DNA from 4 places in the Paenibacillus sp. SORGH_AS_0306 genome. Region 3 is predicted to be linked to each of the others. Evidence: riboswitches for the same ligand, from Rfam matches in the RefSeq annotation. Region 3 holds a riboswitch; each other region holds the start of a gene.

Region 1 (5,494 bases), 4.9 Mb from region 3:
GATTACACTATAAACTAATAGTATTAGTTAAATCAATAACTATATTCATTATTTCTAAAAAATTATAAGTATTTTGTAAAAGAAAGAGGTTTTCTTTACTAATCTAACGATGATTCTGTTACTAAAAAGCACAAAAAATACACCACTCTACAGCCAGAAGTAACATATTTAAACGTTACGATCTCTATACAAGTGGTGTATTTGCTTATTTATGATTGGACTCTACCGTATGCAGACCTTGCAGAAAAGTATTAATAATCAATTCAAAACTTTGATTTATATCGACATTCAAGCCAAATCCACCGATACGTTCTAGTGAGCTAAAGCCATGCAAAACACTGCGTAGTCCACGTATCGCATGAATCAAGGCTTCTTCATTCAAATCAAATCCGGTTAATACTTGCATGAATAATTCCAACATTTGATGTTTGCTATCATTGATCTCTGCATCATCTATATCTGATGTATAGAACGTAGCTTCATATAATCCTGGATGAGCCCGAGCAAATTCCAGATAAGCCCGCGACATTTCACGTATCGCTTTATCTTCAGATCGTCCTACCGCAGCCCGCATCAATGCGTCTTTGAGTTGATCCAATCCTGTTAATGCCATTTCACGACGTAATCCCGGTAATCCGTTCACATGATTATACAAAGAAGGCGAACGAACCCCTAGCTTCTGAGCTAATATCGTAAGTGTCACTTCATTCCATCCACGTTCATCTGCTATTTCTGTAGCTGCTTGCAAAATAGAATGAAGACTAAGCCCGGTGCGAGGTGGCAAAGCATAACCCTCCTTTAACTATACCTGTTCGTAGAATATGAATAAGATTTGTGTATAAGCTAACGATATTCATCAATCTTATTTATTGTAAGCGATAGGTATACCTTTGGCAAAATAAAATGCAATCTATCTATTTTGATTTATTCAATAATACATAGGCTTGCTGATCTTTTATTTACGCATAAAAATAAATTTCTGTCCGACTACACCGATCACAAATAACAACAAACTTACCCATGGAGCAATCGTAATCACAGGCATCACTTCACGTAAAAAGATTCCCACACCAAAAATCAGTACCAAAATCACCAGATACGTTAAGATAGCGCGTGCATTGATTTGCATGCCTGGCTTTGTCGCATCACTTTGTTCAACAGGCTGATCGGTAAATCTTGTAAGCATTTCGACCAGAGCAATCGAACCTACAGCTACAATAATAAGAGTCGCTACATTGATCTGCCCGACAATGCCTGAATCGCTAATACTGATTTTGAACAATCCCATTAATGCTTGAATAAGAAATACCCATGTTAACGCTACCCACGGAATCATCAAGTAATACATCGGCTTGCTCAATTGTTTCTTTTCCGGTAAATTACGAATTAATATATTGCCGTACTCTATCGATTCTTTACCGAATAACTGTTTGGCAGTTTTACCTTTTTTCTGCGCTTCTAGCAAATGATGACCCATTTCTAAAAGCAATTCTTCGCCTGCTTCACGATCAATTCGTGCATCCCGTACATGTACAATAACATCATCATAATAATCCAAATTTTCTGGTTTTAATTGATCCCGTACGACGTTAATATTTTTAACCATTTGGCGTATTGAGCTCATTATTCATTCCTCCATTCTCGTTGTTCGAAGCTACTATTTTGCCATACTTTCCTTGCGTTGACAATGATCTAGCGTTAATGATAATATGGTTTCAAGATTAAAGCATATTAAACTGATCGGAATTGTTTATTTAAGAGGAGGAATCATCATGGAACGCAATATCGTCATTCGACATCACGACTTGGATCTGACAGCTAGTATTCATTATCCTGAACAGGAACCACAATCAGCAGGACGAGGCAAAAGCCGTACACCGCTAATTGTGATCTGCCATGGTTTTGTTGGCAGCCGTATTGGAGTGGATCGCCTATTTGTTAGTACAGCCCGTGAATTGGCGGCTGACGGTTATATGGTGGTTCGCTTTGATTATGCAGGTTGCGGTGAAAGTGGCGGCGACTATGGCAAAGAAGGACTTGAATCAATGGTCGCTCAGACTCGTACTGTACTGGATTATGCAATGAATTGCAGTGACATTGATCCCACCCGCGTCACATTGATCGGTCATAGTCTGGGTGGTGCTGTAGCTATTCTTACTTCTGTACGCGATCATCGTGTCAAAAGTCTAGTCCTCTGGTCAGCAGTAGGACATCCATTTAACGATATTATCAAATTAACCGGTCGGGACAAATACGATCAAGCTGTGATCGAAGGACAAGCGGATCATTTAGGTTACTCGTTTACACCTGTATACTTTGATTCGCTAGGCAATTTCCAACCGTTTCAAGAAGCCAAGCAATTTGGTGGCGATGTGCTGGTGATTCATGGTACAGGGGATGATGTGATTCCAGTAGATTATGCCTTTTTGTATCAAAAAGTATTCTGGACACGTTCAGAAGGACGCTGTGATAAAGAAATTATTTTCCAAGCAGATCACACGTATTCCAATGGAACCCACCGCCGGGAATTGCTAGATAAAACCCGCCAATGGCTCACCGAACGCAAAGTCGCTCAGACCGATTGGCAACACTGGATGATTTAAGCGCTTGGCAATATAAGCGCGACTTCTTCTAGTGTAATCAACCATGATTTTTGCATAGCAAAATATCTTTCGCTAAGCGCTTGGCAGTATAAGCGCGACTTCTTCTAGTGTAATCAACCATGATTTTTGCATAGCAAAATATCTTTCGCTAAGCGCCTGGCAATATAAGCGCGACTTCTTCTAGTATAATCCAACATGATTTTTGCATAGCAAAATATCTTACATCAAGCGCTTGGCAGTTACAAACGCGATTTCTTCTAGTGTAATCCTTTACCAGATCATTCACCAGTGGTATGGTAAGAAAGAACAATCGAATAGTTACTGATTTCACTAGGGGAGCCTGTTGGCTGAGACGAAAATTCAATTTCGGACCCTTGGAACCTGATCTGGATTATACTAGCGGAGGGAAGTGGAGGCTGAATTTTCACTCATGTTGTGATATACCTGAATGAATGTTTGACCCATTTGTCTCTTCTGGAGATGGATGGGTCTTTATTACGTTATAGGAGGCAATATCAATGACTTTTCTAGCCAAAGTACGGGCGCAACATCCACTGATTCACAATATTACCAATATGGTCGTGACTAATTTTACAGCGAACGGATTGCTGGCGCTGGGAGCTTCTCCTTTTATGGCATATGCGCATGAAGAAGTAGCCGATGTGGCAGCTATAGTAAATGCAGTTGTACTTAATATCGGTACGCTTGATCCATACACCGTCGAATCGATTCAACGTGCAGGACGTGCAGCGAATGAATCAGGTGTGCCTGTTGTATTTGATCCGGTCGGAGCAGGAGCTACCCCGTATCGTACACAATCGGCTTTGCAAATTATCGAACACGTTCAAGTAGATGTGTTACGTGGCAATGTAGCTGAAGTGGCTAATGTGATCGGCGAATCATGGCAGATCAAAGGTGTCGATGCAGGAGCAGGCGAAGGCAATATGATCCAGATCGCAGAGCAGGCCGCTCAAAAATTAAAGTGCATTGTAGCGATCACCGGTGAAAAAGACGTCGTAACCGATGGACAGAACACCTATACCATTGCTAACAGTCATCAGATATTAACGCAAGTGACAGGCGGTGGTTGTCTACTAAGTGCCGTAGTCGGTGCATTTATCGCAGTCGCTGATCCTACACAAGCTCAAGAACGTCTGGAAGCCGTAACAGAAGCTTTAGCATTTTACGGTATAGCCGCAGAGATTGCCTATGAACAGACAGCAGGGCAAGGCACAGGCAGTTTTCAGATGCAATTTATCAATCAATTGTCTCTAGTTACCCCGGAGATCGTAATTGCACGAGCCCAGATCACTTCATCCAAAGCTTAATATTGAACATACATTCATATGATAAAGGAGCGAGACAAGATGAACGTGTATCAAGCATTGACGATTGCAGGTTCAGATAGTGGAGGAGGCGCAGGCATTCAGGCCGATCTCAAAACATTTCAAGAACTCGGTGTCTATGGCATGTCTGTTATTACTGCTATCACAGCGCAGAATACGACAGGGGTACAAGGTGTCTATCCGGTTCAGATTGAAGGTGTTGTACAGCAATTGGATTCGATCGGAACGGATCTACAACCCCACGCTGTCAAAACAGGGATGTTATTTAGTGCAGAGATTATTCGTTATGTCGCAGCAAAAGTAAAACAGTATCAATGGCAACATCTAGTGATTGATCCGGTGATGGTCGCTAAAGGAGGTTCTGTGCTGTTACAACAAGAAGCGTTGCAGGCGCTGATCTCTGATCTGATTCCGCTGGCAGAGATTATCACGCCTAATTTGCCAGAAGCCGAGTTATTAACAGGTCTATCGATTACCAATCTACAGCAGCGCGAACAAGCCGCCAAGCAGTTTGTAGAAATGGGAGCAACATATGTAGTGATCAAAGGTGGACATGATACATCGACGTCTACTGTAATTGATCTGTTATACGATGGAAAGCAATTTGATTATTTGGAAAGTCAGCGGATTGATACGCCTCATACTCATGGCACAGGATGTACTTTTTCAGCGGCATTAACAGCAGAACTTGCTAAAGGCAAAACTATTTATGAAGCTGTACATACCGCGAAGCAATTTATTCAAGCAGCGATTGAAGATGGATTGGGTATCGGTTCCGGTCATGGGCCTACCAATCATTTTGCTTATCAGCAAAGGAGCCGAGTCTATGATCACCAAGCCTGATACTCAGCATATACGCCAGTATTTACGCCTTTATCTAGTGATGGGAAGCGTCAATTGTAATCAACCACCAGAAGAAGTATTAAGGTCTGCTATTGCAGGAGGGATCACTCTTTTTCAATTTCGGGAAAAAGGGGTTGGCGCTTTAACAGGGCAAGCGTATTATAAGCTTGCAGAACGTCTGCAACAGATATGCCACACTCATCAGATTCCGTTTATTGTGAATGATGATGTAGAGTTAGCCATCGCTCTGAATGCGGATGGAATTCATGTAGGACAAGAAGATGCACCTGCGGATCAGATTCGGGCACGTCTAGGGGATGATAAAATTATTGGTGTATCTGCTCATAGCGTAGCTGAATCCAGACAAGCTATTGAAGATGGCGCTGATTATTTAGGCATAGGACCGATCTATCCTACAATCTCTAAAGCTGATGCGCAAGCCGTACAAGGAACAAGCACTATTACAGCACTTAAGAACCATCATATTGAGATTCCATTAGTCGGTATTGGAGGAATTCATGCAGGTAATGCCGAGCCGATCTTTACCGCGGGAGCAGACGGAATAGCAGTGATCTCTGCGATCGCAGGACAGACGGATATAGAGCAAGCGACGCAGCAGTTAAATACGCTTACCCGTCGATTGATTGCGAACTAATCACCACCATATGATGTAATGCTGAATACATGTTTGTTAATCCCATC
Region 2 (5,494 bases), 600 kb from region 3:
GACGTGTGCCTGTGAATCCGCGTGCTTCCATCGCTATCGCTATTCGTTCAGACTTGCGAATACCTTGCGTGAATAGTGGTAACGCATAACGGATAAAAGATTTCCAGCTATTCTTCTGCTTATACCCTCTAATCTTATGCGCCGATTTCATTTGAGCCAGTTCTGTCTGGAACAAAGGAATAAAGCGAAATCCAGCTAACAGTCCATAAGCCCACTTTGGCGATAATCTACATTGATGAACCAGACTCATAATCATAGCAGTAAGATCGGTGGTCGATGTGAACAACAGTCCATACGTAACAAATCCAAGCATCCGCAGTGCAATCATTAGACCATTATTCAGACTTTCTTCAGTAATATGGAACCATCCCCATTGCCAGATAGTATGCTCACCTTTACCAAATGCCGCCATCATCCAGAAAATCATTACAAAAAAGATCATGTACGGCAATAATCGTTTGAGTAAATAAGCAATCCGCCAACCACCCAAAGTCAGTCCAATCACCAGTGCTACTAACCAGATCGCTAAAGTGATACGAGGATCAGTGACTGCCATCAATACGCACATCACTAACAAATGAGTCACCAACTTGATCGTCGGATTCAAGGTGGATAACCACGAATGATTGCTTTTCATACAATACTCCGCTCCTTCTGTGGCTGTAGCAACCGGTAATGAAGTGGAGGGATAATCGCATGATCCCCGATGTGTTCTGGATTAGCAAAGAGATGATAAGGTGCTCCATTGTAGATCACTTTGCCCTGATCAAACAAAATCACGGTATCGGCGTATTCATCCACCAGATCCATATCATGCGTGACCATCACAATCGTTGTTCCTTGCTCCTGCCGTTGTTGCAGTCGCTTGATTAATTCAGCCGATGTTTTAGCATCTTGCCCGAATGTAGGTTCATCTAATAGAAGTAACGACTGATCGAATAACAGCATAGTGGCTACGCTCAAGCGCCTTTTTTGTCCCAGACTAAGTGTAAATGGATGTTGATCTTGATAAGCTTCTAAGCCGAATTCTTGCAACAATTGTATCGTTTTGGAGGTTACTTCCTCTTCTGACCAATTCCGTTGTCGTCCGCCAAAAGCGATCTCGTCAAACACCGTATCGGTTACAAATTGCAGTTCAGGATTTTGAAAAACAAATCCTGCTTGCTCATACAGATCACGATCACTCCATTTTTTTAATAATTTATGTTGAAAAGAAAGCTGACCACTACGAATACGTTCTAACCGAATTAAGCTTTTGAGAAATGTACTTTTCCCACTTCCGTTAGCTCCGACAATCGCTACCCATTTCCCTGACTGAATCGAGATATTCATATCGCTCATAACAGATTTTTGACGATACCCGATCTCCAGTTGTTCGGTAACTATGATATCAGGTGTATGATTGTCGGTTGTATCTGCATGTAGTGTAGCTGTACGGCGTTGTTGTAGTGTCTGTTGCAACTGCTTCGCTAATGGATGAGACGGATGATCTTGTACATCTTCCCATGTATACGGGAATAATTGAGGTTGCCATATGCCAGCTTCTTCCATCTCTGCACGATACCGCTCGATCATCTCTGCTGGCTTGCCTTGAGCCATAATACGCCCTTGTGCATTCATTAAAATGACTGTATCCATCCACTCAATACACCCATCTAATGTATGTTCTACAAATACCATCGTCTGTCCGTAATGATCAGCTAGGTCATGTAGCAATTGAAAAATTTCTTTGCGACTGATCGGATCAAGTTGTGCTGTCGGTTCATCGAAAAAAAGAACTTCCGGTTCAAGCGCTAACAGACACGCTAGCGCTAGCCGTTGCTTCATACCTCCAGATAGTGTCTCAATAGCGGTATGCCGATCTATATTCAGACCGACTTGCTTCATCACCGTATCTATCATAGTGTCCATCTGAGCACGCGGAATAGAGCGATTTTCCAAGCTAAAAGCAATCTCTTCATCCACATGAAGCATACAGAACTGCGAATCCGGGTCTTGAAACATCACGCCACATTGAGGGGCTAACTGAATCTCGCCTTCCACTTCAGCTTCTACATGTTCAGGAATAATACCGGACAATGCAGATAATAGCGTCGACTTGCCACTACCACTTGGCCCGAGAATCAATACTTTTTCTCCACGTGAAATCGATAAATGAATGTCTGTTAATACATTTTCTTCTCGCTGATAAAAACGTACTGACAGGTCTTTACACCCTAGAAGCGATTCCATTCGCATTTCCCTTCTTCCGCCGTACTTTCATAATTTCGTATTGATCTAGCACCCCTGTTTTGCACAAAGCTTCTACAATAATTTTGGCTAACCATCCACCTAAAATCATTCCACTGATCACTTGAATAACCAGAGTCGTAATCAATACTTGTGTGGTGTAATAGCCGAATCCATTAGCGATAACGTTATACAACACTCCACCTACTGCCGCCAGCGCTCCTGATAACATTAATGTCATTAAGTTATAACGTTTGTAGCCAAATACAGCAAAAGCAATCTCTGCTCCAATCCCTTGAAACACACCGATCAATAAAGCAGATAATCCAAAATGGCTACCTGTTAACAGCTCTACAGCCGCCGCCGCTACTTCAGCAATCAATGCCGCCCCTGGCTTACGAATAATATAAGCTACAATCGGGCTTGCAATAATCCAGATGCCGAACATAAATCCTGCACCTACAGGCCCCACTAATGCAGAGATCGGTATCCATAATGTCGACCATCCTAGATAAATAACGCCACAAGCCACCGCCAGAATAACAGTCAACACCACTTCTTTCATTTTCCATGTCATAGAGATTGATGAGGAACTCATACGCGTGCAACCTCCATCGGCACAGGCCAATCTTCCAGAGTGTACGCCATATCCCAGAACATATATTCAAACTGACAACTTAGAAGAAAATGCTCTTTCATACGCGCCCGATGTGCAGGTGTCGTCTGCTCTGCCCATTTATCCAATCGAGCACAAAATTGATGAGTAATCGTATCGGTACGATTGCCATAGAAGTTAATCCAATCATAAAAAGGATGGGAGACATCCGGCTTCACTTCATCCAATAATTTCACACCAATCTCCCAATACGTCCACGGACAAGGCAACAATACTGCCAAAATATCGCCTAGATCCCCTTCATGAGCCACAGTTAACATATGACGAATATAATGATGAGAAGAAGGAGAAAGCGCATATCCTTGCAAATCTTCATACTTGACGCCAGCCACCTCGCAAAAGTTATTGTGAGGATGAATTTCACTATGAAGCACAAATGAAATCTGCTCGTTAAACATCGCCATATCTTCACGTGTTGGGCATTTCGCAATCGCCGTTCCATAGATACGCATAAAAGAATTCAAATACTCAAAATCTTGCTTTACATAATGGATCAATTGCTCACTACGCAGATCACCTTTGGCAATCCCTTGTACAAATGGATGGTTAAAAATCGCTTCAAAAATAGGGTCTGCGGCCTGTCTAATTTCCTGTGAAAAACTCATAACTGTATCCTCCTTAGATTGAAGCATCGATAACGACGCTTGGTTAATAAAGAAGGACCACTACTGGAATATATGGAAAAATACATGCAAAAAAGCCGCCCCGTGATGGAGCGGCAGAATAGGTGTACGTATATGTACAGGTACCCTTGCACAGTCTCCACTTTCCTACGCTAGTATGAACTAGATCAGGTTCCAAGGGTCCGGGATCTTCCCGTCTCAGCCTACACAAAGGCTCCCCTAGTGGTCATTCGATTCATTTGCATCTTACTGTACACACGATTGAACAGACTGTCAACTGCTATAACCTCAGTAATCTTTCCTTTTTTAACAGTTATAGGGTTATAAAATGGTGTAAAATATAATTATTAGTAAGGATTGGCGCGTAGATTTAACTATCCAAACAGAATTGAGTTGATCTCGATGACACGTAAAGTGGTCTTGGCAGGTGGCACAGGATTTATCGGACAGTATTTGGAAAAAAGATTTGCATCATTGGGTATTGAAGTGCAGATCATTTCCAGACAATCTCCACATATCGCATGGGATGATCATCAAGGAATTGTTCAAGCTCTCGATGGAGCAGAAATGGTGATTAATCTAGCAGGTAAATCGGTCAATTGTCGTTATAACGAACAAAATAAACGTGAAATTATGAACTCTCGAATCGAAACCACCCAGATTCTTGGAAACGCTATCCTGGCTTGTGAACATCCACCTGCGCTTTGGATCAATTCCAGCACAGCTACTATTTATCGTCATGCAGAAGATCGCCCTATGACCGAGACGAAAGGCGAAATCGGTAGCGGATTTTCGGTAGACGTTGCCAAAGCGTGGGAAGAAGCTTTTTTCTCTTTTAGCCTTCCGCATACCCGACAAGCCGCATTACGGATTGCTATCGTATTAGGACCTGGTGGTGGTGTCATGACCCCTTTCAAAAATCTAGTTCGCTTCGGGCTGGGCGGTCATCAAGGGTCAGGGAAGCAGATGTTTAGCTGGATTCATGTTGAAGATTTATTTCAGATTATTTTATTTATTCAAGAGTGGGAATCGCTTGAAGGAGTATTCAACTGCACGTCTCCCAATCCGGTGACCAATCGTGAACTGATGGCAACGATGCGCAAAGTGATGCATCGTAAAGGCGGTCTACCTGCGTCTACATGGATGCTTAATCTAGGGGCTAGAGTGATTCGGACGGAACCCGAATTGGTGCTTAAAAGCCGTTGGGTGATCCCTAATCGTCTCATCAAAGAAGGATTTATGTTCAAATACGGACGGTTGGAACAAGCACTGCACCATATTTTGCATACAAAATCATAACATCATACCGTACAGACGAACATGACTTTTAAAATAAAGCAAAAAAGGGTATCGTAGAGGTAGACTTGAGTAACAGCTTGAATAGCTTACTCAAAAATTAGAGTTAAAGGTGTGCTTATACGTGCGAATTAATAAATATATTAGTGAATCTGGAATTACATCCCGCCGGGGTGCTGATAAATGGATCAATGAAGGTATTGTCACAATCAACGGTGTGGTTGCCGAGCTAGGCAGTCAGGTCGAAGAAGGCGACGATGTGCGGGTCAAAGGCAAACTGATCAAAGTCGAACAAGAAAATGTCTATATTGTGCTCAACAAGCCGGTAGGCATTACCAGTACAACCGAGCGTCATATTCGGGGCAATATCGTAGATTTTGTCAATCATCCTCTGCGTATTTTCCATGTCGGACGATTGGATAAAGATTCGGACGGCTTAATTATGCTGACCAATGATGGCGATATCGTTAACGAGATTTTGCGTGCTGAAAATAAGCATGAAAAAGAATATATCGTCACTGTGGATCAACCGATTACGCCTTCTTTTCTTAAACAAATGGCTTCCGGTGTAGAGATTCTAGATACAGTGACTTTACCTTGTCAGGTCGTTCAACAATCCAAATATGTATTCAAAATCATTTTGACGCAAGGATTGAATCGTCAGATTCGC
Region 3 (5,494 bases):
TTTTGATAGCTATCGTGCCTGCTGGAATATCTGTGTAATAACTTGCTCCTGAACGTCCACCTGCTTTGAATGGAGCGCCTGCAGAAAGAATAGGTAAGTTCTCATATTCTGTCCCTTGAAGTTGTTTCTCCAAGTACCATTTTTGAGCGTTTGTTACGATTTGGATCGATGGATCATCTTCTACCAGTGCAAAGTAACTGGTGATACGAGCAGTAGATTCACCAACAGGTCCACGAATATATCCTAACGTTTCTTCGTGTTCTTTGTATACAGAATCGACTACACCTTGATCTGCATCAACTAATGCTTTTTTGGTAGCAGTATCATAGATTGGACGAGCTTCTACTTTAGAATCAGAGACTGTCCATTTGTCGCCTTGTTGTTTTAGTTCAAGATCAATAATTCCCAGGTGATCGCCCCAGAAACCTGGCTCTACTGAAGGAACGCCATTGATTGTTCCTTTTTCTAGATCTACGCCTGTTTTACCAGCGAAATCAGCACTAGGGAATACTTTGTGTGCATGTCCGAACATAATCGCATCGATACCTGGCACTTTGCTCAAGTACAATACGGAATTTTCCATCAATTCAGTCTGAGGAATATCTTCAAAGCCAGAATGTGGCACTGCAATAATAATATCTGCGCCTTCTGCTTTCATTTGTGGAATAAATTTGTTCGCTGTTTCAACGATATCTTTAGCAACCACTTTCCCCGACAAGTTTGCGCTATCCCATTGCATTACTTGTGGTGGTACGAAGCCGATAACACCTACTTTAATCGTATGTTTAGCTCCACTTTCATCAGTGACTTCTTTATCCAAAATCAAATAAGGAGTAAAATAGTTTTTCTCACCTGAACCTGTGCCATCATCTGTATAAATATTAGCATTCACATAAGGGAAGTTAGCGCCTTTGAGAGCGTTACCCAAGAAATCCAGACCATAGTTAAATTCATGGTTACCGATATTTCCTGCATCATAACCCAATTGGTTCATCGCTTTGTAGACAGGGTGAACTTCGCCTGCTTTTAAAGGATCAACTTTGGCTACATAGTCACCTAACGGATTACCTTGTAATAGATCACCATTATCGATCAATACACTGTTTTTGGCTTCTGCACGCGCATTTTTGATCAATGTCGCTGTTTTGGCATATCCATATTGATCTGTCGCTGCATCTGAATAATAATCATAGTTCATTACGTTCACATGAATATCTGTTGTCTCCAACAAACGTAATTTTACGGTAGATTCAGAAGAAGTGGCTTCGGCTGCAAAAGCAGGAACTGCCGACACTGCAAACAATTGCAGAGCTGCGATGACAGTAATTGCTTTTTTAAATGTTTTGTTTCCCAAATTCAAAATAAAAAACCCCTCCCAAATATATTCGCATTTGCTTGACCTTTTCCTATTTATCTCTATGCCCTATATGTATAACAGCATGAACAAGCAGTGACAATGTACTTAACATGCTGATTTTAAAAAAATCATATTAGAAATTATGATTTAGAGTAGGCAGATAAATAGTAAAAAGGCTACCAAAAGAAACGCATGATAGAATTGTATACTATCAGCTGATATATTTGAAGGGTTATTAGTTCTATTTTTTATGAAAATAAGATTTATTTTGCGAAAAATTCTATAATTTACATGATTGTGTCATGTTTCTTTTCATAAATAATAACTCTTTGAGATTAAGGAGTTAAAAAATTAGTATTTCGATCTTTATATTGAAAATACATATCTAAAATTCGATCTAATTGTTCTGATTGGTCTAACACACGATAATCGCGCATCCCATGTTCTTCTGCCATCTGGTTCAATATGCGGCGTTCCTGCTCAATCTGTTGTTCTATTTGTTTTAAGTTCAAGGAAACCACCTCCAGTATATTTCCTTATATCTTGCTATCAATGAGACTTTCATTTTATTCCATCATCGTCATTTTACAGGTTAGTCTATAAAATATTTCTATATACCTTTTTATACCTTATTTGAGTATACCTTATCAAGTTCCTCAAGTACCTATTTTATCCTTTTTATGGAAAAATAAAGACGAAAAAACTCGGAATTTGAATTTTGCATTCATTTCTCTTGTTTCGCAAATTTCAAATTCCGAGTCATTTATGTGATAACTGCTATCTTAAACCATTAAAGTTGTATCAGATTACGCAGTCCACGTTTTTTTGTTACCATCTTGATCTGTATATTCAATCGTTTGTGGTTTGATATCTAGGATCACATAATCAGGATCTTCTGGACCGGAAAACCATTCTTTAAATTCTTCTTTCCAAACACGTTTTTTCAATTCGTCGTCTGTAGATACAGCACTTACACCTTCGATTTCAACGACTTGATTAGTGCCGCCTTTTTCATAACCCAACAATACATAACAGTTCGGATTTTTTTTCTAACTCTTCGACTTTATGTGTTTTGCGGTTTGTCGCGAGATGAATATTCAAGCCTTCGTTATATAGCGCCATGTAGCGTACTTTAGGTTTGTCATTTTCTACTGTACCTAGTGCACAAAATGGATTACCTTCTAATGCAGTTAATATCGCTTGTTCTTCAGCTGTTTTACTCATGATCAATCTCCTCCTGTATATAAACGTATGGGTGTATTCAATATCTATGTCTATGTATATCTATGCGATACGTATAGAAGAATATTGAATGGAACTTTTGTTAGTTACAAACTTCCGTATATGTAAATACCCTTAGACAGCGAGACTGAACCGAAATACACTGTCTTTTGCTGATGACACCGCATTCTCTTTACTGGACAGTTGATACCCTCTGGTCTATAATTACAATGTAAAAAAACCGCATATGTACAGGGGAGCTAGTTGCAACTGGCTGAGAGTGTATTGTGATAAATACAGACCCTTATACCTGATCTGGATAATGCCAGCGTAGGAAAGTAACAAGTCGTTATATGCTGTACTCTAGCTTATAATTGCACCTATGTCGTCCCGATGGGGGCGTTTTTTTTATGCCTTTTACCCAGTATTACAGGATTGACTATTTGAGCTAGAAGAAAGAAGGATGACGGTAATGAGAACTCAAAAAAGGTGGCGTCAAAGCTTACCGTGGTTAATGGTAGGTTTATTGTGGATCACCACTGCATGTGGTTCAGCAACAAGTACAAGCAATACAGCCAATCAGGCAGGATCAACATCTGCCCTTAAAGATGTAAAAGTCGTGCTCGACTGGACACCAAATACGAATCATACTGGCTTATATGTTGCCCAAGCACAGGGCTATTATAAAAAAGCAGGATTAAACGTCGAAATTATTACTCCCGGTCAAGGTGGAGCAGATACCATGGTCGCTTCTGGTGAAGTGCCTTTTGGAATCAGTTATCAGGAAAGTGTGACTCAAGCGCGTGTACAAGGAGTGCCTTTAGTGTCACTCGCGGCAGTTATCCAGCATAATACATCTGGCTTTGCCGCTCCTACAGATCGCGGAATCAAAAGCCCTAAAGATATGGAAGGCAAATCCTACGGTGCATGGGGATCGCCTGTTGAAGAAGCAGTTATGAAATCCATTATGGATACCGACGGTGGCGATGTTAGCAAAGTCAAAAGTGTTAATATCGGTAATGCGGATTATTTTACAGCTGTACAAAAAGGAATCGACTTTGCATGGATATTCTATGGATGGACAGGAATTGAAGCAGAACTTCGCGGACAACCATTAGATATGTTATATGTAAAAGATTATTCAGATAAATTAGATTATTATACACCTGTTATCGTAACCAATGAGAAGCAGATCGCTACCGATCCTGCACTGGTGAAATCATTTATGGCGGCAACCAGTAAAGGATATGAATATGCAATCGCTCATCCTGATGAATCAGCAGATATATTGCTCAAAGCAGTACCTGATCTTGATCCTGCACTGGTCAAAGCTAGCCAAAAATGGTTATCTCCACGTTATCAAGATGATGCCAAACGCTGGGGCGAGCAAAAACAATCAGTCTGGGAAGGTTATGCCGATTGGATGTTCAAGCAGAAATTGTTAGACAAACCGTTAGATGCAACCAAAGCATATACAAACGATTATTTACCTGAAACCACCAAATCATAAATAGAACATAAGGAGATGACTACTATGGCACACACCCTTTTAAGTATTCAGGTTATTCCCAAAACTCAAGCTGGTGAGAACTCTTACGATTATGTCGACCGGGCAATAGAAGTGATTCAAGCCTCCGGTGTGAAATATGAAGTGCATCCACTTGAGACCACGATGGAAGGCGAACTTAGCGAATTGTTAGAAGTGGTTCGGCAAATGCACGAAGCGTTAGTGGAAAAAGGAAGCCCGAGTATTATTTCTCAGATCAAAATTGCTCATAGTCCAACCGGAATCAGTATGGATGGATTAACTGAGAAGTACCGCTAATGTCTACGATGAATACATGGTGGAACAGGCTATGGCCGCCCCTCGGGGCGGTTGTTTTATTACTGATTATCTGGCAACTGGCAACCAGTCTATTCCATATTGAGACATGGATTCTTCCTAGCCCTGCATTGATTGGACATGAAGCATGGAGTGAGAAAGACCGACTGGGCTTGCACACATGGGCGACGTTAAAATTGACACTATCCGGCTTTAGTATAGGTGTTGCTTTTGGATTACTGGTCGCAGGCGTGCTTCATTATATTCCTTTTCTACGTTCAGCATTATATCCATTATTGATCTTGAGTCAAAATATCCCTACGATTGCTCTGGGACCGCTACTCGTTATCTGGTTCGGATTTGGGATATTGTCCAAATTAATTGTGATTATTCTGGTATGCTTTTTCCCGGTGACCATTGCGGCGCTGAGCGGACTGGCTACTACCGATCGTACAATGCTTAATTATATGCAAATGATCGGCGCTTCTAAAAATCAAATCTTTTGGAAATTAGAATTACCTTTTAGCTTACCTTCGATCTTTTCTGGAGTTAAAATTGCTGCAACGTATAGTGTAATGGGTGCTATTATCGCTGAATGGATTAGCAGTAGTGAAGGAATTGGCTATTATATGATGTTGCAAAAATCAGCTTTTCGCACCGACCATATGTTTTTAGCGATACTGGTAGTTGTAGTGATCAGTCTTATGTTATTTATGCTAATCAATATGATCGAAAAATGGTGTGTTCGCTGGCATCATCCTGCACAACATCGTGCTGTCAAAGGAGGTTCTAAAGATGTCGCTAAATAAACCTCAAGATCCGACTTTATCGGTGAACAACTCTACTCCACTTTTAGCATTACAAGGAATCAGCAAATCTTTTACACAGGGCAAGCAATCGTTACATGTGCTGCAAGACATTTCGCTGCATGTAGAGCAAGGTGAATTTGTATCCATTATCGGCCCTTCTGGTTCCGGTAAAAGTACGCTTTTGCAAATGATTGGTGGCGTGGTGCTTCCCGATCAAGGACAAGTCCTTTTGGACGGACAAAATATAACCGGTCGTAAAGGATTGAGCGGTTATATGCCACAACA
Region 4 (5,494 bases), 2.7 Mb from region 3:
TGCTAGAATTAGAGCAGGAGTTAAATGAAGTCACCAACCAGATGGCTGAAGCATCCCCGGAACAATTGGAAGTATTGTTAGAACGAATGGGTGATATTCAAGAGCAACTGGAAATAGGAGACTTTTATCTATTAGATACCAAAGTTGAAGATATGGCTTACGGTCTTGGACTCAATGTTATTGGACTTGATAAAGACGTAACAGCTTTGAGCGGTGGTCAGCGTACTAAAGTACTGCTTGCCAAGCTATTACTCGAAAAGCCTAATGTTTTGTTGCTGGATGAGCCTACCAACTATCTGGATGTAGAGCATATCCAATGGCTAACTCGTTATCTACAAGAATATCCACATGCTTTCGTATTGATCTCACATGATACAGATTTTATGAATCAAGTCGTTAATGTAATTTATCATTTGGAATTTGCCAAATTAAATCGTTATACAGCTGATTATAATAAGTTTTTAGAAATGGCTGATATTCAAAAGCATCAACATATCGAAGCCTTTGAAAAACAGCAAGATTTTATCAAAAAACAAGAAGAATTTATTCAAAAAAATAAAGCACGTGCATCTACATCCGGTCGTGCAAAAAGTCGTGAAAAGCAATTAAATCGTATCGAACGTATCGACAAACCAGAAGAATTTGCTAAGCCAACATTTAATTTCAAAGAAGCTCGTGCAAGTAGTAAAACAGTCTTTGAAGGTAAAGACTTTGAGATTGGATATACACATGCTTTATTGCCTAAAATGACAATGAATATTGAACGTGGCGAAAAAATTGCGATTGTTGGTTGTAACGGTGTAGGTAAATCAACATTGCTCAAAACTATTCTAGGTAAACTTCAACCGGTTAGTGGTAAAACATATCTGGGCGATTATTTGCATTCTGCTTATTTTGAGCAGGAAGTACGTCCAGACCAATTGACACCGATAGATGAAGTATGGAATGAATTTTCACATTTAAGTCAAAATGAAGTGCGTGGTCATCTGGCACGTTGTGGTCTGAAAAATGAGCATATCACGCGCCCAATGCGTATGTTAAGTGGTGGAGAGCAAGCGAAAGTTCGTTTGTGCAAACTATTACTGCGTGAAAGCAATTGGGTATTATTCGATGAACCGACCAATCACTTGGATGTTCATGCTAAAAATGAATTAAAACGCGCTTTAAAAGCATATAAAGGTACAGTATTACTCGTGTCTCACGAACCTGAATTTTATGAAGATTGGGTTACTAAAATTTGGGATGTTGAGCAGTGGTCTGAAGCTAAAGCGAAATAAAAGATTTTCCATCTTTTTAAGATGTCATAGCTAGTTGTACTCATTTATTTTTAAAATGAACTGTAAAAGATGACTTTATAAAGAGTCTGAGAATCATTTGCTTTATTGAATAGTCTTTGCTAAGATGAATAACAAATTGAATAGCTTGAATGCACTAGGGGGGCCGCTTGAGGCTGAGATGAAAGCAGATATTGCTTTCGGACCCTTTGTACCTGATCTGGATCATACCAGCGTAGGGAAGTGGTAGCAGAGTTTCGGAAATGTTCGATACAATAATCGGAATAATCCAGTAATAGAGAATATGAAGTAGTGATAATCTACTAAATGTCTTATTACTATAGATGAATAAGATTATACAATTTCCGTTCCTTCTAAATAATCTTGTTTGATCGAACAGAGCGATCATTATTTTCTAGATCTATACTAGCCACTTCTTATTAAAAAGAAGTGGCTTTTTTGCGTTTTATTATATCTATGAACGTAAAGGAGGCATCTTATAAGTATGGAAATTCATGCGATTAGTACAGGTCAGCAATCGATGACTAAGTTGATAGAGATCGCATCACAAGTATACCCCTGGGTTACTGCTATTCATATTCGCGAAAAAAATTGGTCTGATCTTCAGATCATCAATACAATTCAGCAAATGGTAGATAAAGGTGTTCCGCGCTCACAACTAAGGATCAATAGTCGACCGCAATTAGCGGTTGATATGAATATAGGAGGGGTACATTTAAGCGAAAATATGGCTTATCCTTCGATTGATCATAGACCTTTGACATGGAAAGTAGGACGGTCTGTTCATCATATAGAACAAGCACTACAAGCTGAGCAGGAAGGAGTAGATTATATTTTTTACGGGCATATCTATCCTACTACTTCCAAGCCTGATCGATCTCCGCGGGGATTGATTCAACTGGAACAAGTATGTCATGCAGTGTCTATACCGGTGATTGCGATCGGTGGTATCCAGCCAGCCCATTGTCAGGATATTTATCAGGCTGGGGCGAAAGGAATTGCGGTAATGTCTGGTATTTTCGAAGCAGATTATCCTCAACATATCTGTCAGCAATATAAGGCAAGTATTTCAAATCGTACGTTTGCCAATCTATAACTACGAGGAAAGAAGTGAATGAGATCATGGGTCATTTATCCAATCTCAATACTAATCATTATGATGTAATCGTTGTAGGCGCAGGAGTGATTGGTGCTGCTTTGGCATATGAACTAGCACAGCAAGGGGTCAAAGTAGCATTAATTGAGAAAAGTAAACCAGCTTCTGGTGCATCAGGGGCGGCAGGTGGAATGTTAGCTGCTCATTCTGAGCATTTTACACATGTAGAACTGCATCAATTGGCGCTGTATAGTCAATCCTTGTATAGCAAGCTTGCTATCGATTTACTTGAACAAACAGGCATAGATATTGGATTGCGAACAGAGGGATTTTTACTTCCTCTCACTGAAATAGAGTTAAATTCATTACATGCAGAACAATCAAAAGTTCAATGGCAGGCAAATGCTATTGATCCAAATTCAAATCATCCTAATCGAAATCCTCAACATCAACTGGATAACAATCAACATACTTTTAACGATAACTACAGTCTTTCTGCTATCACGAACGCTAACAATATAAAAACAGATCGCAAACAGTGGTGGAGCCCCTCTTATCTGGCACAAGTAGAACCACAACTGCATGCTCCATCAGGGATGATCTATAATCCAGACGAACCGCAATTAATTCCAGCGCTACTTAATCAAGCACTTGTACAAGCGGCAACTCAATATGGAGTTGATTTTTATTCGGAAACAGAAGTTTTACGTTTACTGTATCAGCAAAATAACTCTCAAATTAAAGGTGTAGTGAGTAACAGAGGTGAGTTATATGCTGAACAGGTGGTTTTAACAACAGGATTGAGTACACAACAATTGCTAGCAACCGAGCAATATGAATTACCTTTTATTCCTGTCAAAGGCGAATTAATCGAAGTCAACACTCCGTCAAAGTGGCTTGGTCATACGATCTATGGAGAAGGAATTTATATTATTCCCAAAAGTGATCATCGACTCTGGATCGGTGCTACCAGTAAATCTGATCGAATCGATACTAGTGTAGATATTTCTGCTATTGCACAGTTATTGTCTCAGGCTGAACAATATCTGCCTGCTATTGGCTCAGCTACGTTTGTCCGTTGCTGGTCAGGTATACGTCCTGGAACACCGGATGAATTGCCTTATTTAGGTCGGATTGAGCCTATTCATGGCTTATGGACAGCTTCAGGTCATTATCGCAATGGTATTTTACTAGCGGCAGGTACAGCAAAATGGATGACACAAGCTTTGATAACCAATGATACAGCGCATATTCCAGATTGTTTTGCTCCAAAGCGAGCTTTACAAAAATCAAGCGATCAAGTTATAGCGAAAGGAGTGACTACATGGAACTGATTATCAATGGTCATCACAAATGGATAGAGCCTGAATTGAATACTGTATCCAAATTGCTAGAATCTTTATCATTAGGTCATAAAACAGTGATTGTCGAGCATAATCAACAAATTTTGCAAAAAGAAGAGCATCCGCATATTACACTAGCAGACAAAGATATATTAGAGATTGTACATTTTGTAGGAGGTGGCTGATTTGTTAACGATAGGTACACATACATTTACATCGAGACTGTTACTAGGCACAGGGAAGTTTACAGATTTGCAGATTCAGAATCAGGCGGTAGAAGCATCGGGCACAGAAGTGCTAACATTTGCAGTAAGACGATTGAATCTAGATCAAGTGAATGAACCGAATTTTCTAGAAATGTTAGATCTCCAAAAATATAAACTATTGCCTAATACCGCAGGAGCCAAAACAGCCGAAGAAGCTATTCGGATAGCACGTCTGGCAAAAGCTTCTGGATTATGTGATATGATAAAAGTAGAAGTTATCGGAGATGATACATTGCTTTTACCTGATCCTTTGGAGACAGTCAAAGCTTGTGAAGCCTTGCTAGCAGAAGGATTTATTGTTCTGCCGTATATCTCTGATGATTATATGTTAGCCAAACGCTTACAGCAACTTGGTGTACATGCGATTATGCCTGGAGCTTCCCCGATCGGTTCTGGTAAAGGAATACTTAATCCTTCAGCGTTGCAATGGATTATCGATCAAGCGACTATACCTGTGATTGTCGATGCCGGTATACGCTCACCGAAAGATGCTGCGTATGCGATGGAACTTGGAGCCGATGCGGTACTCCTTAATAGTGCTGTCTCTGGCGCAACGGACCCTGTTAAAATGGCAACAGCTATGAAGCTAGGTGTGGAAGCAGGACGATTAGGAAGGGAAGCAGGCATGATCCCTGTACGTGAGTATGCTGTGGCGAGCAGTCCAGCAGAAGGGATGATCACGACTTGAACGTGAATAATACCAATAATCAGCAACAAATAGAACAACATAATCGGTACTCCAGACAAGTGCGATTTACTCCTTTAGGTCAAAAAGGTCAGCAACATTTGACAGAAGCCACTGTGCTTATTGTAGGAGCTGGAGCTTTGGGTTCTAGCTCTGCAGAGACACTGGTTCGTGCAGGAGTAGGCAAAGTAATTATTGCAGATCGCGATTATGTAGAATGGAGTAATTTGCAAAGGCAACAACTGTTTACAGAACAAGATGCTCAAGATCGTATGCCCAAAGCTATCGCTGCTCAACGTCGTCTACAACAGATTAATTCTGACGTAACTATTGAAGCACATATTGCAGACGTAACGGCTGATGAAATGAATGATCTAGCCAAAGGGGTAGATCTGATCATGGATGCGACAGATAATTTTGAGACTCGATTAATGATTAATGATATTTCGCAAAAATATAATATTCCCTGGATATATGGTGGTTGTGTAGGAAGCTACGGCATTACATTTACGATTATTCCCGGAGTGACACCTTGTCTACAATGCTTAATGGAATCTGCACCACTTGGAGGAGATACTTGTGATACTTCAGGTATTATTCCTCCTGCTGTTCAGATGGTTGTAGCTCATCAGTGTACAGAAGCCATTAAGATTCTTAGCGGTAATACAGATCAACTGCGTGGTACATTGTTATCATTTGACTTATGGAATAATGAACAGGTGTCTATCAAAATGAATAGTGCACGCAAGTCGAATTGTCCTTCTTGTGGTACCCAACCTACGTATCCACATCTCACTCAAGCGGGTCAA

What was found. Region 3 has a riboswitch for thiamine pyrophosphate ahead of QE450_RS22255 (ABC transporter substrate-binding protein). Riboswitches for the same ligand answer to the same signal wherever they lie in the genome.
Region 1: it holds a riboswitch for thiamine pyrophosphate, as region 3 does, so the genes downstream of both, thiM (hydroxyethylthiazole kinase) here and QE450_RS22255 (ABC transporter substrate-binding protein) in region 3, are expected to answer to the same signal.
Region 2: it holds a riboswitch for thiamine pyrophosphate, as region 3 does, so the genes downstream of both, tenA (thiaminase II) here and QE450_RS22255 (ABC transporter substrate-binding protein) in region 3, are expected to answer to the same signal.
Region 4: it holds a riboswitch for thiamine pyrophosphate, as region 3 does, so the genes downstream of both, QE450_RS09870 (thiamine phosphate synthase) here and QE450_RS22255 (ABC transporter substrate-binding protein) in region 3, are expected to answer to the same signal.

Annotation. Positions count from the first base shown of each region.
Region 1 covers NZ_JAUTBP010000001.1:96,587-102,080, forward strand. Annotated here, with positions in the region: gene QE450_RS00430 (TetR/AcrR family transcriptional regulator) at 206-784, opposite strand; gene QE450_RS00435 (DUF1129 family protein) at 956-1,624, opposite strand; gene QE450_RS00440 (alpha/beta hydrolase) at 1,773-2,603, shown strand; TPP riboswitch at 2,926-3,028, shown strand; gene thiM (hydroxyethylthiazole kinase) at 3,122-3,931, shown strand; gene thiD (bifunctional hydroxymethylpyrimidine kinase/phosphomethylpyrimidine kinase) at 3,971-4,792, shown strand; gene thiE (thiamine phosphate synthase) at 4,776-5,447, shown strand.
Region 2 covers NZ_JAUTBP010000001.1:4,408,567-4,414,060, forward strand. Annotated here, with positions in the region: gene QE450_RS19490 (energy-coupling factor transporter transmembrane component T family protein) at 1-637, opposite strand, end outside; gene QE450_RS19495 (ABC transporter ATP-binding protein) at 634-2,232, opposite strand; gene QE450_RS19500 (ECF transporter S component) at 2,210-2,806, opposite strand; gene tenA (thiaminase II) at 2,824-3,510, opposite strand; TPP riboswitch at 3,656-3,759, opposite strand; gene QE450_RS19510 (TIGR01777 family oxidoreductase) at 3,931-4,827, shown strand; gene rluF (23S rRNA pseudouridine(2604) synthase RluF) at 4,949-5,494, shown strand, end outside.
Region 3 covers NZ_JAUTBP010000001.1:5,009,437-5,014,930, reverse strand. Annotated here, with positions in the region: gene QE450_RS22270 (bifunctional 2',3'-cyclic-nucleotide 2'-phosphodiesterase/3'-nucleotidase) at 1-1,360, opposite strand, end outside; gene QE450_RS22265 (aspartyl-phosphate phosphatase Spo0E family protein) at 1,693-1,869, opposite strand; gene QE450_RS23610 (pyridoxamine 5'-phosphate oxidase family protein) at 2,164-2,382, opposite strand; gene QE450_RS23605 (pyridoxamine 5'-phosphate oxidase family protein) at 2,369-2,581, opposite strand; TPP riboswitch at 2,822-2,933, shown strand; gene QE450_RS22255 (ABC transporter substrate-binding protein) at 3,051-4,088, shown strand; gene QE450_RS22250 (MTH1187 family thiamine-binding protein) at 4,113-4,403, shown strand; gene QE450_RS22245 (ABC transporter permease) at 4,412-5,209, shown strand; gene QE450_RS22240 (ABC transporter ATP-binding protein) at 5,196-5,494, shown strand, end outside.
Region 4 covers NZ_JAUTBP010000001.1:2,292,526-2,298,019, reverse strand. Annotated here, with positions in the region: partial or broken gene QE450_RS23640 (ATP-binding cassette domain-containing protein) at 1-309, shown strand, start outside; gene QE450_RS23635 (ATP-binding cassette domain-containing protein) at 384-1,277, shown strand; TPP riboswitch at 1,424-1,533, shown strand; gene QE450_RS09870 (thiamine phosphate synthase) at 1,780-2,391, shown strand; gene QE450_RS09865 (NAD(P)/FAD-dependent oxidoreductase) at 2,406-3,725, shown strand; gene thiS (sulfur carrier protein ThiS) at 3,716-3,919, shown strand; gene QE450_RS09855 (thiazole synthase) at 3,921-4,688, shown strand; gene QE450_RS09850 (MoeB/ThiF family adenylyltransferase) at 4,691-5,494, shown strand, end outside.